Regions from separate parts of the Fictibacillus enclensis genome, predicted to be linked through region 2. Evidence: riboswitches for the same ligand, from Rfam matches in the RefSeq annotation. Region 2 holds a riboswitch; each other region holds the start of a gene.

Region 1 (4,808 bases), 2.5 Mb from region 2:
CTCCTCTCCCAGCTTCTCGGCAGTTAACATAAGATGGTAACTTTTCTCACTTGATATTTGTTGACAAGCAAGCTCTTCGACAATATACTACAAATAGTTTGAAAATATAAATTTTCGATATTTTCTATTTTTTTAAAAAAATGGAGGCATCTATGAATATACTTCGAAAAAAATCCATTTCCGAAATGCTGGCACAAAGCCAGCAAAAAGGGCTAAGCCGTTCACTCGGAGCCTTTGATCTTACCTTATTGGGTATTGGCGCTATCATCGGAACCGGGATCTTTGTATTAACAGGAGTGGTTGCTGCCGAACATGCAGGCCCTGCCCTGATTCTTTCGTTCATTATTTCTGGACTCGCCTGTGCGTTTGCTGCTTTCTGTTATGCGGAATTTGCTTCAACGGTCCCCATTGCAGGCAGTGTTTACACCTATACGTACGCAACCCTTGGTGAAGTATTTGCTTTTTTGATCGGCTGGGACCTTATGCTTGAATACTTGCTGGCGACTTCAGCCGTTGCCACCGGTTGGTCCGCCTACTTTCAGTCACTGATCGCAGGATTTGGTCTTCACTTGCCTGCAGCACTGGCATCCGCTCCCGGAACAGGAAAAGGCGGTATAATCAATCTTCCCGCTGTTATTATTATTTTGATCATTACAACCTTATTGAGCAGGGGCATTCGCGAAAGTGCCCGTGTAAACAACATTATGGTTTTCATCAAGCTGGCTGTAATTGTGCTCTTCATCGTGGCTGGAATCGGCTATGTCAAACCGGACAACTGGTCACCATTTATGCCGTTTGGCTTTCAGGGTATCGTTGCCGGTGCCGCTACCGTATTCTTTGCTTATATTGGTTTTGATGCGGTTGCGACCGCGGCAGAAGAGGTCAAGCGTCCGCAACGCGATCTGCCGCTGGGAATCATCTGGTCGCTTGCAATCTGTACAGCACTTTATATTATTGTGTCCCTCATCTTAACGGGAATGGTGCCATTTGCCAAACTAAATGTGGCAGACCCAGTTTCTTTTGCTCTACATTATGTGGGACAGGATTCCATTGCCGGTCTTGTATCAGTAGGTGCCATAACAGGAATTACCACCGTGCTTCTCGTCATGCTTTTTGCTCAGGTCCGCATTTCCTATGCAATGAGCCGTGACGGTTTGCTGCCTCCCGTTCTTTCGAAAGTCCATGAGAGGTTTAAAACACCGTTTAAAAACACATGGCTGACTGGATTTGTAGCAGCAGGGATTGCAGGATTTATCGATTTGACTACCCTTGCCCACCTCGTGAACATGGGGACATTGTCTGCTTTTGCACTCATTGCTGTTGCTGTTTTGATATTAAGGAAAACCCATCCTGATCTTAAACGTTCGTTTAAGGCCCCATTTGTTCCAGTCCTGCCAGTCCTGACCGTCATCTTCTGTGTGTACTTGATGATCAGTCTTCCGGCCATCACATGGATTTCATTCGTGATTTGGATTTCTATAGGGTTAATCATCTATTTCCTTTACGCCCGCCGAACAAGCAACCTAAATAATAAATAAGTAAAAAAGAACGTGTGCAGTACTTACCGCACACGTTCTTTTATCCTGTAAACAGATCTCCATCCGGATAGCGGATATTTGACTTATCGGGTCTTGCAATTGAAAACGCGAGTGTAAGCGGCCCGATTTTCCCCAGGAACATCACGCAAATAATAATAATCTTTCCAATCAAGGTCAATTTAAAGGTAAGCCCCATGGAAAGCCCCACTGTACCAAATGCCGATACCACTTCAAACAGAATCGTTAAAAATGGAGCTTTCTCCGTCATGGCCAACAGCATGACCCCCGTAAACACAAGCAGCATGCTAATGGTGGCAATGGCAAGGGCACGAAGGATAATTCCTGTTCTTATGGTCCGCTTCAGAACGGTAACTTCATTTTTTCCCCGCAAAAACGTAAGTACTGCAAAAATAATCACTATAAACGTCGTCAGCTTGATTCCACCACCTGTAGAAGCGCTTCCTGCTCCAATAAACATCAGCATAATCATAAAGAGCAGGGAATCCTGCCTCATGCCAGCGATATCAATTGTATTGAACCCTGCCGTTCGGGGTGAGATTCCCTGAAAATAGGCAGCCCATATCTTCTCCCCCAATGACAAATGACCCAATGTGTGCGGATTATTATATTCAAACGCGTAAAACACGAGAATGGAAACCACGTTGACAAACAGCGTGCTCCAAATCATGATACGAGAGTGGAGCGATAATTCTTTCCACTTTTTGCTGTACCAAAGGTCAACCAGTACGGTAAAACCAATCCCACCGGTAATGATCAATAAGGTAATAACAAGATTGACAGTCGGATCGCCCACATACCTCACCAAATTGTCGGGCCACAGGCCAAATCCTGCGTTGTTATAGGCGGCTACGGTGTGAAAAATACTGTAGTAAATTCCTTTGCCCCAGCCAAGGTCAGGCACCCAGCGAAAGGAAAGGAGAATTACCGCTACAGCCTCAATTGACAGGGAAAAGACGAGCAGATTTCTGACCAAACGAATTACCCCGCCGATGGATGGCTGGTTCAGTGCTTCCTGCATGATGAGACGCTGTTTAATGCCAATCCGTTTACCAAGCATAAGGACAACGAGAACGGCAAATGACATGATTCCGAGCCCTCCCACCTGGATCAGGAAGAGAATGACAATCTCGCCAAACAGGGTAAAAGTAGAGCCGGGATCAACCGTCACCAGGCCTGTTACTGTAGCTGCAGATACCGCCGTAAAGAACGCATCAATCCAGCTGACCCCTTTTTCAGATGCAATGGGCAGCTTAAGCAGCAAGGCTCCGGCCAGCACAAGCACCAGGAAAAGAAGGGCAAGGATTTGGGGAGGATTGAGCTGGATTGGTTCATACAGAAAAGCTCTCCGCTTTTCAACCTTCAGAGCCACTGAGCGTTACACCCCTTCATTTTCAAATGTATTGAGATCTCTGTTTTGGCCAATCACCACAAGCATGTCCCCTTGTCTCAGCACCACATTGGCTATCGGAGAAACAAGAATATCATTGCCTTTTTTAATAGCTACGATATTGCACCCATATTTGGCACGGATATCAAGCTCGGTTAACGTTTTACCAGCCAGCTTGTCTGTTACCCCTACTTCTATAATGCTGTGTTCATGAGAAAGTTCAATAAAATCGATAATTTTTTCGGAGGTGATCAACTGGGCCACACGAAGGGCCATATCCCTTTCCGGATGAATAATCCGGTCTGCTCCAAGCTTATCAAGGACTTTATGGTGATAATCATTTGTTGCCTTGACCCATACCTTTTTAACACCCTCTTCTTTTAAGAGAAGGGTCGTCATAATACTGGATTGGATGTCTTCACCGATTGATACGATGACATGGTTAAAATTACGGATACCGAGCGCCTTCAATGCCTTTTCATCCGTCGAGTTTGCCTGAACAGCCTGGGTGGCAATATTGGCGAACTCATTGACCCGTTCGATATCCTTGTCCACCGCCATGACTTCATAGCCCATTTTTGCAAATTCCCTGCATATGCTTCCGCCAAAACGGCCCAATCCAATGACCGCAAACTGCTTGTCCATTATTTTCTCTCCTTGTACGTCAAATATCCCTTTAGTTGGCAAATAAAAAAGACCATCAAAAAAAATGGTCAGTCACTATCCAAACTGTCCCTTTCTTCCTTGTTTAACGCTTACGAGGTTAGCTGACGGATTAGGGAATCGGAAGTATCCCCTCTTTATTAAAAAGATTCACCCCATATGATTGGTTCCCCCGCTTTTAAGCTTATACAAAATCTTAAAATTAAGCGATCAAAAGGTTATGTAATTTTGAATAGTTATAATGTAATCCTGCAGGAATCAAATGTCAATCCTTTCTTTCCTTCCTTCATAAAAGGTTAAAAAAGACCCGCCGCCTGCATGCCAATGATGGCGAATCCAAGCAGCCAGACATAGACGGCAAAGCCTTTTAACGATCCCTTTTTTACGAGGGCGATCATCCACTTAACCGCCAAATACCCAAAAACCGCCGACATCACCGTACCGAGAAACAAGGGAAAAAAGGAGAGCTTTTCTGCCTGGCCCCCGAGCACATCTTTTATCTGCAGAAGACACCCGCCGGCAATGGCCGGAATGGACAACAGAAACGAAAAATAGGCAGCTGTCCCCCTGTCAATCTTCCTGAAAAGCGCAGCTGCGATGGTCAGGCCTGACCTTGAAACCGCGGGCAATATGGCCGCACCTTGAAAGCTTCCGATCAGAACCGCATCCATTAGTGTGATGTCTTCCAATTCCTTATAACCTCTGGATTTCATGGAATCGGCAAGCCAAAGAATACAGCCTGTGGCGAGAAATTCCCAGCCAACCGTAATTCCGGTTCTTGAGATTTCCTCAAAGTAATCCTTAAATGAAAGGCCGATAATGACAGTGGGAACGGTTCCCGCAACGAGAAGAAGTGACAGCCGGCTAAAAGGCTGACGAATCAGTTCCTTTATTTCTTTCCAATAAATCGTCATAACCGCGATCAGTGTTCCAATGTGAAGCATGCTGTCCAGAAACAAGCCTGCTTCATCCAGCCGAAAGAAATGCCTGCCCAGCAGCAAATGGCCTGTGGAGCTGATCGGCAAAAATTCGGTTAATCCCTGTATGATCCCCAACACCACTGCTTCAATCCAATCCATTAGATCACCTCTTATCACACAGCATGATAAAGGTTATTCACTTGGGGACAAGGATAGTACAGTTTTGGAGAACCTGGGGTGCGTCTTTTTACAGAACTCCGGAAAACAACCTGGCAGTTG
Region 2 (4,808 bases):
TATCCAGGAACTCGGGTATAGAAGAGAAGAATGATATTGGAGGAAAACAATGAACGAATTATTTGAATACCCAACCCTTCAACTTGCCCGAAAGCTGTTGGGTATGGAACTTGTCCATGAAACAGAGGAAGGGCTGACATCTGGATTTATCGTCGAAGCCGAAGCCTATCTGGGACCGGAAGACCGGGCTGCCCATTCGTATGGGGGCAGACGAACACCCCGTACAGAAATCATGTATGCAGAAGCCGGCCATGTGTACGTTTATTTTATTTATGGCATGCATACGTGTTTTAACATCGTATCAGGTCCCCTTCATAAGCCTGAAGCCATTTTAATCCGCGCACTTGAGCCAAAAGAAGGCATCCCTCTGATGATGGAGCGCCGCAACATGGCAGTTTCGTTAATGGACAATGGTGCCTGGAACCTTAAGGAATTAAAAAAACTGGCCGACGGGCCCGGAAAATTGTGCAAAGCCATGGGCATTACACTTGAAGACTATGGGGTAAAACTCAATTCCGAGCATCTTTATTTACGAGAATATAGAGACGTCCCAGAACAAGACATTGTATCGGGACCAAGGATTGGTGTGGATTATGCCGGCGAAGCAGCACTGTATCCCTACAGATTTTGGGTCAAGGATAATCTCTACGTATCAAAATAAGAGCACCCCATCAGGAGTGCTCTTTCATCATTCTCTCTTCGAATAACAGGTCCTCATCGTGTTCTTCTTCAGGGTCAAAAGGATCCGTTAACTTTTCATTCAAACAGGCAAGGACAATGCCATCCAGCTGTGTAAAAGAACGGATGCGCTTGTTCATCCACAGATGAACAATAATAAACCAGACAACCACAAACAACACGGTTTTCACTGTGCTTTCCTGGGAAAAAGCAAGGTTATTGATCTTCAGGATGTCCATGGCAAAGCTGGTAAACAGACCAATTAAAATCCCCACAGCATAACCGATCGGTTTGCCGCCCTTCAGCGTCCTTATATTCGTCCGCAAATAGGTATGGAACAATCTCAATTCTGTTCTTCTCATTTGTAAAAAAAGGCTTCGCATAAAACGCAAATTGGGAAGCAGGCCTCTGGAGATATCCCGTTTCATCGTCGTTTGAAAAAATAGATCAAGGTCAGCAGGTGCGCCCAGGCTGTTTTTTAACTTTCGGTGCACAAAATTATGATAATAATAGTATCGAATACTAAACTCAATGAGTTTCACCAGTACCATACCCACTACAATGGCACTGACAAACTGCACCCAAAAGTTTTGGAAAACAGCTTCTGCCAGCACGCCCAATGCAAAATATCCGGCTGCAGCTTTTGCCCATAGCAGTTTACTTACTAATACGATTAATTGCCACAATTGATCCATGCCAACTTCCTCCTGACAAAAGCATTTCTATTTCTCATGATATCACCTTTTTTGGTGAAAAAGGCAATATTTTACGATTTCACGGAAAATTAACAAGAAAAAAATGACGCCCAAACCATTCAGGGCTTGGGCGCCATCCTCTTTTTTAGATGTTAATTATACACTTGCACTGACGGATGACGGGCGATCCGCATGTTTTTCTTCTGTCTTCGCAACCATCACTGCACATGCCGCATCGCCTGTTATGTTTACTGAAGTACGAAGCATATCAAGCAACCGGTCCACACCGAGAATAAGCGCAATTCCTTCTACCGGAAGTCCAACAGATTGAAGAACCATCGCTAGCATAATCAATCCTACTCCTGGAACGCCAGCGGTTCCGACTGAAGCAAGAACGGCTGTTAAAATGACTGTCAACATTTCACCAATCGTTAAGCTATGGTTAAACACCTGTGCGATGAAGATTGTGGCAACACCCTGCATGATGGCTGTTCCATCCATATTAATGGTGGCTCCGAGCGGCTGTACAAAGCCGCTGATCGGCTCCGGAACATCCAGGTTTTCCTGAGCAGTTTTCATGGAAATTGGAAGTGTTGCATTCGAGCTTGATGTACTAAAGCCAAGAGCCATGGCCGGCGCAAAGCCTTTAAAGAACCAGATTGGGCTTTTTCTTGCAATCAGAGCAACCGTTCCTCCGTAAGTTACAATGGAGTGAATCAACAATACAGCAACAACCACAATCATGTAGAGTGCCATCGCTTTCAGCGCGCCAAGCCCATAGTTGCCGACCGCAGAAGCGATCAATGCAAAGGCACCGTATGGAGCAACTTTCATGACGAGATTAACCAGATACATCATAATCTCATTTCCCTGCTCCACCAAGTTCAAAATACCTTTTGTTTTACTGCCAAGCATGGTAAGTGCAAATCCTACAAACACAGAGAATGCAATGATCTGCAGCATATTTCCATCCGTCATGGCAGCAACCGGGTTTTCCGGAACAATGCCCATCAGGGTTTCCGTTACCGGAGGTGCTTTTTCTGCTTTAAATTCAAGGCCCTGGGTCTGGAAGCCTCCGCCTGCACCCGGTTTAACAATCAAGGAAACAGCCATGGCAATTACAATCGCAATCGTGGTGGTGGCTAGAAAATAGATGATAGTCTTCGCACCAATTCTCCCCAGTTTCTTTGGATCTCCCAATCCTGCTGTTCCAAGAACGATAGAAAAGAAAACAATTGGTACGACCAGCATCTTAATGAGCTTCAAAAAGATTTGTCCAACGGGCGTCAAAACATACTTATCGAGTCCTCCGAACGCATCTGGAAATGCCAGGTTGAGAACTAAACCTACAATAACCCCTAACACGAGACCGATAATAATTTTAACCGATAATTTCATTTCATCTCCCCCATATCTCTAATATGTCTGAAAGAATGGTATAAAATTACACTCTTTCAAGAAATTTATCCCAAATAAAAACCCACGAAAAGAGCGAGACTTCTCGTGGGCAGACTAGTGGTTTAATTTGCACAAACGTATCACTCTCCAAAACGCTTCCGGGGTTAGCTGTCGGATTAGGCAACGAGATATATGCCTTCTAAATTATAGTTAGATTCACCCCTAGGCTTATGAAAGCCATTTGATTGGTTCCCCCGGTTTCTGTGCCCAGAAACTCAGCGATTGTACTTTATTCGGTTACTACTATAGTATCAATGTTACAAAAATTTTGTCAAGTTCCCTGAGAAACCTTAAACATTATCAATGTAATTTATTCAATAGATAACCCCACCAGCTTTTTGGATTAGGACGAAATATATAAAGAATAGACAGAAATTCCTAAATAGGAGGCATATAAGAAATGAGAATTGTTTTTTTTGAAAAAGGAGATCTCAGTATTATCGTTGGTTCTTCACGATTAAAGGGTGAGTTGACGATAGAGCAAATTAAAAATGAGAGTGAAAAGAAAGCAAAAGAACTTAGCCAGTTGCTTGGCCGGGAGATCGGTTTCATGATCGACATGAACGGCAAGCTTGAAAATGATATTAAACGCTAGGTCCATAAAATAAATGTAAAAAACCGGACTGCTTCTGCTGCCCGGTTTTCTTATGGTCATCTGATCTTCAGTTCTCCAATTACCCGCTGGGCAATCAGGTAATATCCCCGGGGATTTGGATGGATGGCATCCGAGAAATATTCCCCCTTCGGAATCCCGTTAAATAACTCATACGTGGAAATATAAGTAGAATTAGGGGTTTTTTCGCTGATTTCCTGAATGGATATATTCCATTTCTTAATCACCTGTGCCGAAACCGCATCATAAAAGTTTTCGGTATAAGGGTTATACAGCCCTAAAATATAAATATGAGCCCTTTTGTTTTGCTGGCGCAGTTTCTTGGTAATCTTCTCAAGGTTGCTGTACAGCATTTTTTGGCCGATGGCCATTTCCTGCTGATTGATGTTTCTGAAGTTCCAGCCTGCGGTTTTTCTGTAATCATTCGTCCCAATAAATAAAAAGATATAATTGGCCTGACGGACGGACCGTGATACCATCCCGTTGCTGAGCTGTTTATACAGCTGATCCGACCTTTGCCCGCTGATCCCGTAATTATTGAGAACGACAGGACGCTTAAGCTCTTTCTGCATTCCTTGTCTCACCAGACCGATGTAGCCTTTTCGTTTCGGATCTCCACGACCGTATGTCAGTGAATCCCCCAAAGCCACAATCCGGATCTGTTTAGGCCGGGGTTCCTTCCCTTGAACCTGAGGAGATTTTCGATGTTCGCTCCCCTGGTCACCACTATATTCTTTTACGAAATAAAATATAAAAAACAATGCTGTCACTAATACAACAGCACCAAGTAGGTATATGACCTTTTTTCGGTTACCCAAAAAAATCCTCCTCTTTCTGCGTGACCCTAGATGTCAAAATTGCTTGTTGTCTCTCTGAGTTCCCTTTTGCTTATCCATTAAAACAGCATACCGGGATATTATCAAGTTTTACTATTATAACGCAAATAGAAGAAGTTAGCACTTTGGATCCATAAAAAAAACCCCTATTTCAAGGAGTCTTCTTCATCGATTAAGCGGTAGTCTTCGGCAGTATAATGACGGTCTTCCCACAGGTTTTCCAAATCATAATCACCTGTATCCCTCCGCACAAATGAACCAATCAGTCCAGCTGTACCCACCAGGACCAAAGCCACGGGCAGGAGTACAATGACCAGCGCCCCCATAACCACTCTCCTTTTCCTTTTTCACATGTATATGAATCACAGAAAGCAGTTATGTAGCAGTGAAACTCAAAAAAAAGAGAAGAGAGAAATCAATTCTCTCTTCTCCAGGTGATCCAATCGTTCACCTCAAGCATTTCTATAAATTTGGCCAGCCTTGGAACAACCGGTGAAGCCTTTTCTCCAAATTCAGCCTCAAGATTCG
Region 3 (4,808 bases), 2.1 Mb from region 2:
ATGGAGCAGGGAGAAAAAGATTATCTGGTTATTTATACCGCTCCGCATCCCAAAACCATTGCGGTACTGAAGGACAATGAGGATGCACTCGAAATGTATCTCAACCGGTTGACAGAAGATCTATAAGAGGAAACTTAGCTTTATAATAGGCTTTCTGACGTTTATAACACGGTTGAAAAGGTAATCACTGCTCTTCAGAACGATAAACCCATTTAAAAGGCATCCATTATCAGGATGCCTTTTATCATTTACTGTTTATTTTTTCTTTCTCTTCAATATCCTTTACCACATCCCCGATCGTTACGCTGCCCAATGCTTTTTCGAGTGCGCTTTGAGCGATGGAGAGAATAGGAGTGATGGTTTCCTGAATATTGCGGCCAACCATACACTCAGGATTAGGGTGGTCATGAACACTGAACAGTTCATTTTCCTGGACGACGTTGACGGCCTTATACACATCCAGAAGAGTGATTTCATCGAGGTTCTTCGCAAGTTCTGCACCAGCTACTCCGGGCCGGACGTTGACGAGCCCTGCATTTTTTAGCATTCCCATAATTTTTCGGATAACCGCGGGATTGGTATTTACACTTCCTGCGATAAACTCAGATGATTTTGTTTCATTTTTATAGATCTCTAAGAGAGAGAGTATATGAACGCCTACAGAAAATCGGCTGCTGATGGACAAATTGGTCACCTTCTTATAGTAGCGGATAACGTTTAACTTATAGTACTAGTATAGCGTAAATCAAGCCTGTTGACAAAATGGTTACATGTAATTACAATGATTACAAGTAAACGAAATGATTACAGCTTAATTTTGTAATGGAGGGAACAGATGATGAAAATTGGAGTTATTGGTGCGACCGGTAAAGTTGGAAGTCTTATTATCAATGAAGCGATAGAAAGGGGACATGAGGCGACGGCCATTGTCCGGAATGCCGCCAAGGTCAAAAATGAGAAAGCAGAAGTACTGGAAAAGAATATCTTCGACCTGAAGACGGAAGATTTAAAAGCCTTCGATGTGGTTGTTAATGCGTTTAATGCACCACCAGGGGAGGAGCATCAACACGTTGAAGTTGGCCATCTTTTAATCGAGGCTCTAAAAGGGTCTCCACAAACCAAGCTTTTTGTTGTGGGAGGCGCAGGCAGCCTGTTTGTAGATGAGGCGCAAATGACCCGCATGTTGGAAACCCCCGCTTTTCCGAAAGCGTATTATCCAACGGCTTCAAAGGCGGCTGAAAATTTGAAGGAATTGCAAGGTTCAGAGGGGATCAGCTGGACATATCTTAGTCCCGCCGCCTTTTTCAATCCAAATGGCAAACGTACTGGTTCCTATCAAAAGGGGAAAGATCAGATGATCCTGAATTCTGAAGGTGAGAGCTATATAAGCTATGCTGATTATGCGATTGCAGTACTTGATGAAATCGAAAATCCGCAGCATGAAAACCAGCGTTTTTCAGTTGTTGGCGAAAAAGAATAACGATACGATTATAAATACCATTAGTGAAAAGCTAATGGTATTTTTTATTTTAGAAAGTATTACTTTGTACAACCTAGTAACATGAGCTTTTTTACTCTGCTTCCATTTTTTCAGAGGCATCGCCTTGTTCAAAAGCAGGGCCGCCGTACAATTCATTAATTTCCTTTGCCAGCTGGTCAAGAAATTCGTCAGTCAAAAGGGGCTCTTTTTTCTCCTTCATTATACATCCTCCTATCAAAAGTAGGTCGGTTTTCCAAGCTTTTATAAATAAGATTACCTGTGTTTAAAGGTTTTAATCTTTTTATTTACAATTGCTCAAAGCAGGAGTATGATATACGAAGTTTCAATTTCTTAAATCGCTGAAACCTAAGTGTGCGGGGGAACCAACTGGATGTATAAATCCATTCATGGGGTGAATCCTTTTAAAGGTAGGGCTACTCTTAAGGTCCGAATCCGACAGCTAACCTCGTAAGCGTTTTAGAGCAAGAAGGTGAAGCTTGTGCGACTAAAATTATACTGTCCACAGGTCTATTTACGTCGGCTTGTGGGCTTTTTTAATACCTTTTTTTAGTCATCAAGAGATCAATTTTAAGTGGCGGTGAATTCAACATGTTAACTTCGCTGAAGAGGTTATTAATCGGAAGACCCCTCAAATCAACTGAGCTGGGTGAGCAGAAGCTGAATAAAACGAAGGCTTTGGCCATCCTTTCTTCCGATGCTTTATCATCAGTCGCCTACGGGCCTGAACAAATTTTAATTGTTTTATTTACCATAAGTGCAGCTGCCTTCTGGTATTCCGTACCGATTGCCATCGGTGTACTCATTCTGCTTACTGCTCTCATCTTATCTTATCGGCAAATTATCTATGCGTACCCACATGGCGGAGGGGCCTACGTGGTCTCCAGAGACAATCTTGGGAAAAATCCAGGGTTGGTTGCCGGCGGATCGCTGCTGGTGGATTACATTTTAACGGTAGCTGTTAGTGTATCCGCGGGTGCGGATGCGATTACCTCGGCGTTTCCTGCCCTGCATCCATACAATCTTCCAATCTCGATCGTGTTTGTTCTGTTTCTGACTACCCTGAACTTGAGAGGAGTCACTGAATCAGCTTCTGTGCTCGCTTATCCGGTTTACTTGTTTGTTGTGGCCCTCATCATCATGATCGGGGTTGGCGTATACAACACGGTTACCGGTCATGTGCCTGAAAACTTGCACACACCGGTCGGAACACCGGTGGCCGGTATCAGCCTTTTCCTGCTGCTGAAGGCTTTTGCTTCAGGTAGTTCCGCCCTTACTGGTGTTGAGGCGATTTCAAATGCGATTCCAAACTTTAAGGATCCAGCTCCGAGGAATGCATCGCGAACGCTTATGGCAATGGGAGGACTATTGGCCATCCTGTTCACGGGGATTGTTTTCCTTGCCTATTATTACGGCATCACCCCGAACGCCAAGGAAACGGTCGTCTCCCAGATTGCGGATCACACGTTTGGCAGAACGTTTATGTATTTCTTTATTCAAGGCACAACTGCATTAATCCTTGTTTTGGCTGCAAATACTGGTTATTCGGCCTTTCCGCTGCTGGCCGTTAACCTGGCGAAGGATAAATTCATCCCGCGCATGTTTACGATTCGCGGTGACCGGCTCGGATACTCGAACGGCATCATTACGCTTGGAGTGGCAGCGATCCTTCTTCTTCTTGTGTTTAACGGAAAGACAGAGCATCTTATCCCGCTGTATGCGGTCGGTGTGTTTATCCCGTTTACCCTGTCCCAAACAGGGATGATTTTGAAATGGATGAAGGAAAAGCCACAAGGCTGGGTGCCTAAACTGATCACCAATGCTACCGGAGCGCTGATCAGTTTCATCGTCACCATCATGTTCTTTTTAACCAAATTTCCGCAAGTGTGGCCGGTGCTCGTGTTCTTGCCGCTGATTGTCCTGCTGTTTCACCGAATTAAAACGCACTATGATCTAGTCGGGGAACAGCTGCGGATTAATCCTAATCAGCCGCCAAAGCTGGTAGAGGGGAATGTCATCATTGTGCCGGTAGCAGGAATTACGAAGGTCGTGGAAAACTCGGTCAACTTTGCCACTTCCCTTACCGACCAGGTTATTGCTGTTTATGTGGCGTTTGAGCGGGAAGATGAACATGCGTTTGAAGAAAAATGGAAAAAGTGGCAGCCAAATGTGCGGCTCGTTACTCTGCATTCCTCCTACCGAAGCATCATTATGCCGCTTACGAAATTTATTGATACAGTTCAAAACAAAGCGGAAGAAAACAATTATCGGGTAACGGTATTGATTCCGCAGTTCATCACCAAAAAGAACTGGCATAACATTCTGCATAACCAGTCGAGCCTGCTCATCCGGGCCTATCTGCTGTTCAAGCGGGATGTCGTGGTGGCTACGGTTCCGTTCCGTTTTAAAAAATAATACTGAATACAAAAAAACCAACTTTGAGGAGTTGGTTTTTTGTTTTGTATCTGAAATTAAGGTGCTTCCTTACGTTCGCGTAAAAGGATATTTGGCACTAAGCGGATATAAATGAGTTCACCGGCAAGCTCAACGATGGTTTGTGTTACGATGATGGCCGCTGCCAATGTGCTCAATTGACCCGGTAGGGATAATGCCAGAGGAAGCACGACAAGCGAATTGCGTGTAGAACCGCTGAAAATCAGGGCACGGCCAGATCCAATATCAAGCTTGAACCACTTGACCATTAACCTGGAAATGAACGGCATGATGATCATAAAAGCAATATAGACAGGAATGACTTTGATAATCAGGTTCATATTGGTTGATAATTTGCCGATTTGAGAAGATACAACAACAAAAAGCGTAAGAGCCATGAAGGGAACAGGAAGCCAGGCTGATGAATCTATGATTTTATTCCCGACAGGTGACTTTCTTGCAAATAGCTGCAGAATCACAGCAAGTCCTAAGGGGATAACAATGAGACCAATAAAGGCTTCAAGGAATGGACGGGGGTCTACGATTTCAGCCGCCTCATTTCCAATCAACAGCCATAAATACAGTGGCAACAGCAGCATCTGTGTAATGAAGAGTATAGGCGTAGAAGTAAGGATGATCTTTTCGTTTCCTTTTCCCAGAGCGGTAAAAACAATCACATAATCAATACAAGGTGTAAGTAATACCAGATAAACTCCAAGCAATAACGGGGGATAGTCGGGCAGTAACTTTGATAGAAGCCATACCACAATCGGAACAGCGAGATAGTTCACCGTTAATAACGCCCAAATAAAACGGCGATTTGCCAATGACTCTTTTAAAGAAGTAAATGGAATCTGTGAAAACATGCTATACATCA

What was found. A riboswitch is a leader RNA that binds a small molecule or an ion and turns the genes downstream of it on or off. The one in region 2 is predicted to bind cyclic di-AMP.
Region 1: linked by a shared signal. The riboswitch ahead of QNH15_RS05380 (potassium channel family protein) and the one ahead of QNH15_RS18075 (dicarboxylate/amino acid:cation symporter) in region 2 are both predicted to bind cyclic di-AMP.
Region 3: linked by a shared signal. The riboswitch ahead of QNH15_RS02405 (APC family permease) and the one ahead of QNH15_RS18075 (dicarboxylate/amino acid:cation symporter) in region 2 are both predicted to bind cyclic di-AMP.

What each region holds. Positions count from the first base shown of each region.
Region 1 is NZ_CP126109.1:989,671-994,478, reverse strand. It holds gene QNH15_RS05395 (hypothetical protein) at 1-27, shown strand, start outside; gene bcaP (branched-chain amino acid transporter BcaP) at 153-1,538, shown strand; gene QNH15_RS05385 (TrkH family potassium uptake protein) at 1,579-2,922, opposite strand; gene QNH15_RS05380 (potassium channel family protein) at 2,935-3,591, opposite strand; cyclic di-AMP (ydaO/yuaA leader) riboswitch at 3,684-3,828, opposite strand; gene QNH15_RS05375 (undecaprenyl-diphosphate phosphatase) at 3,906-4,688, opposite strand; gene cls (cardiolipin synthase) at 4,777-4,808, opposite strand, start outside.
Region 2 is NZ_CP126109.1:3,447,458-3,452,265, forward strand. It holds gene QNH15_RS18065 (DNA-3-methyladenine glycosylase) at 50-661, shown strand; gene QNH15_RS18070 (hypothetical protein) at 672-1,373, opposite strand; gene QNH15_RS18075 (dicarboxylate/amino acid:cation symporter) at 1,530-2,771, opposite strand; cyclic di-AMP (ydaO/yuaA leader) riboswitch at 2,910-3,062, opposite strand; gene QNH15_RS18080 (hypothetical protein) at 3,232-3,426, shown strand; gene QNH15_RS18085 (GDSL-type esterase/lipase family protein) at 3,483-4,262, opposite strand; gene QNH15_RS18090 (hypothetical protein) at 4,427-4,606, opposite strand; gene QNH15_RS18095 (PqqD family protein) at 4,696-4,808, opposite strand, start outside.
Region 3 is NZ_CP126109.1:439,968-444,775, forward strand. It holds gene QNH15_RS02385 (transglutaminase-like domain-containing protein) at 1-126, shown strand, start outside; gene QNH15_RS02390 (Rrf2 family transcriptional regulator) at 245-685, opposite strand; gene QNH15_RS02395 (NAD(P)-dependent oxidoreductase) at 839-1,480, shown strand; gene QNH15_RS02400 (bacitracin ABC transporter ATP-binding protein) at 1,572-1,700, opposite strand; cyclic di-AMP (ydaO/yuaA leader) riboswitch at 1,828-1,970, shown strand; gene QNH15_RS02405 (APC family permease) at 2,090-3,913, shown strand; gene QNH15_RS02410 (arsenic resistance protein) at 3,970-4,808, opposite strand, start outside.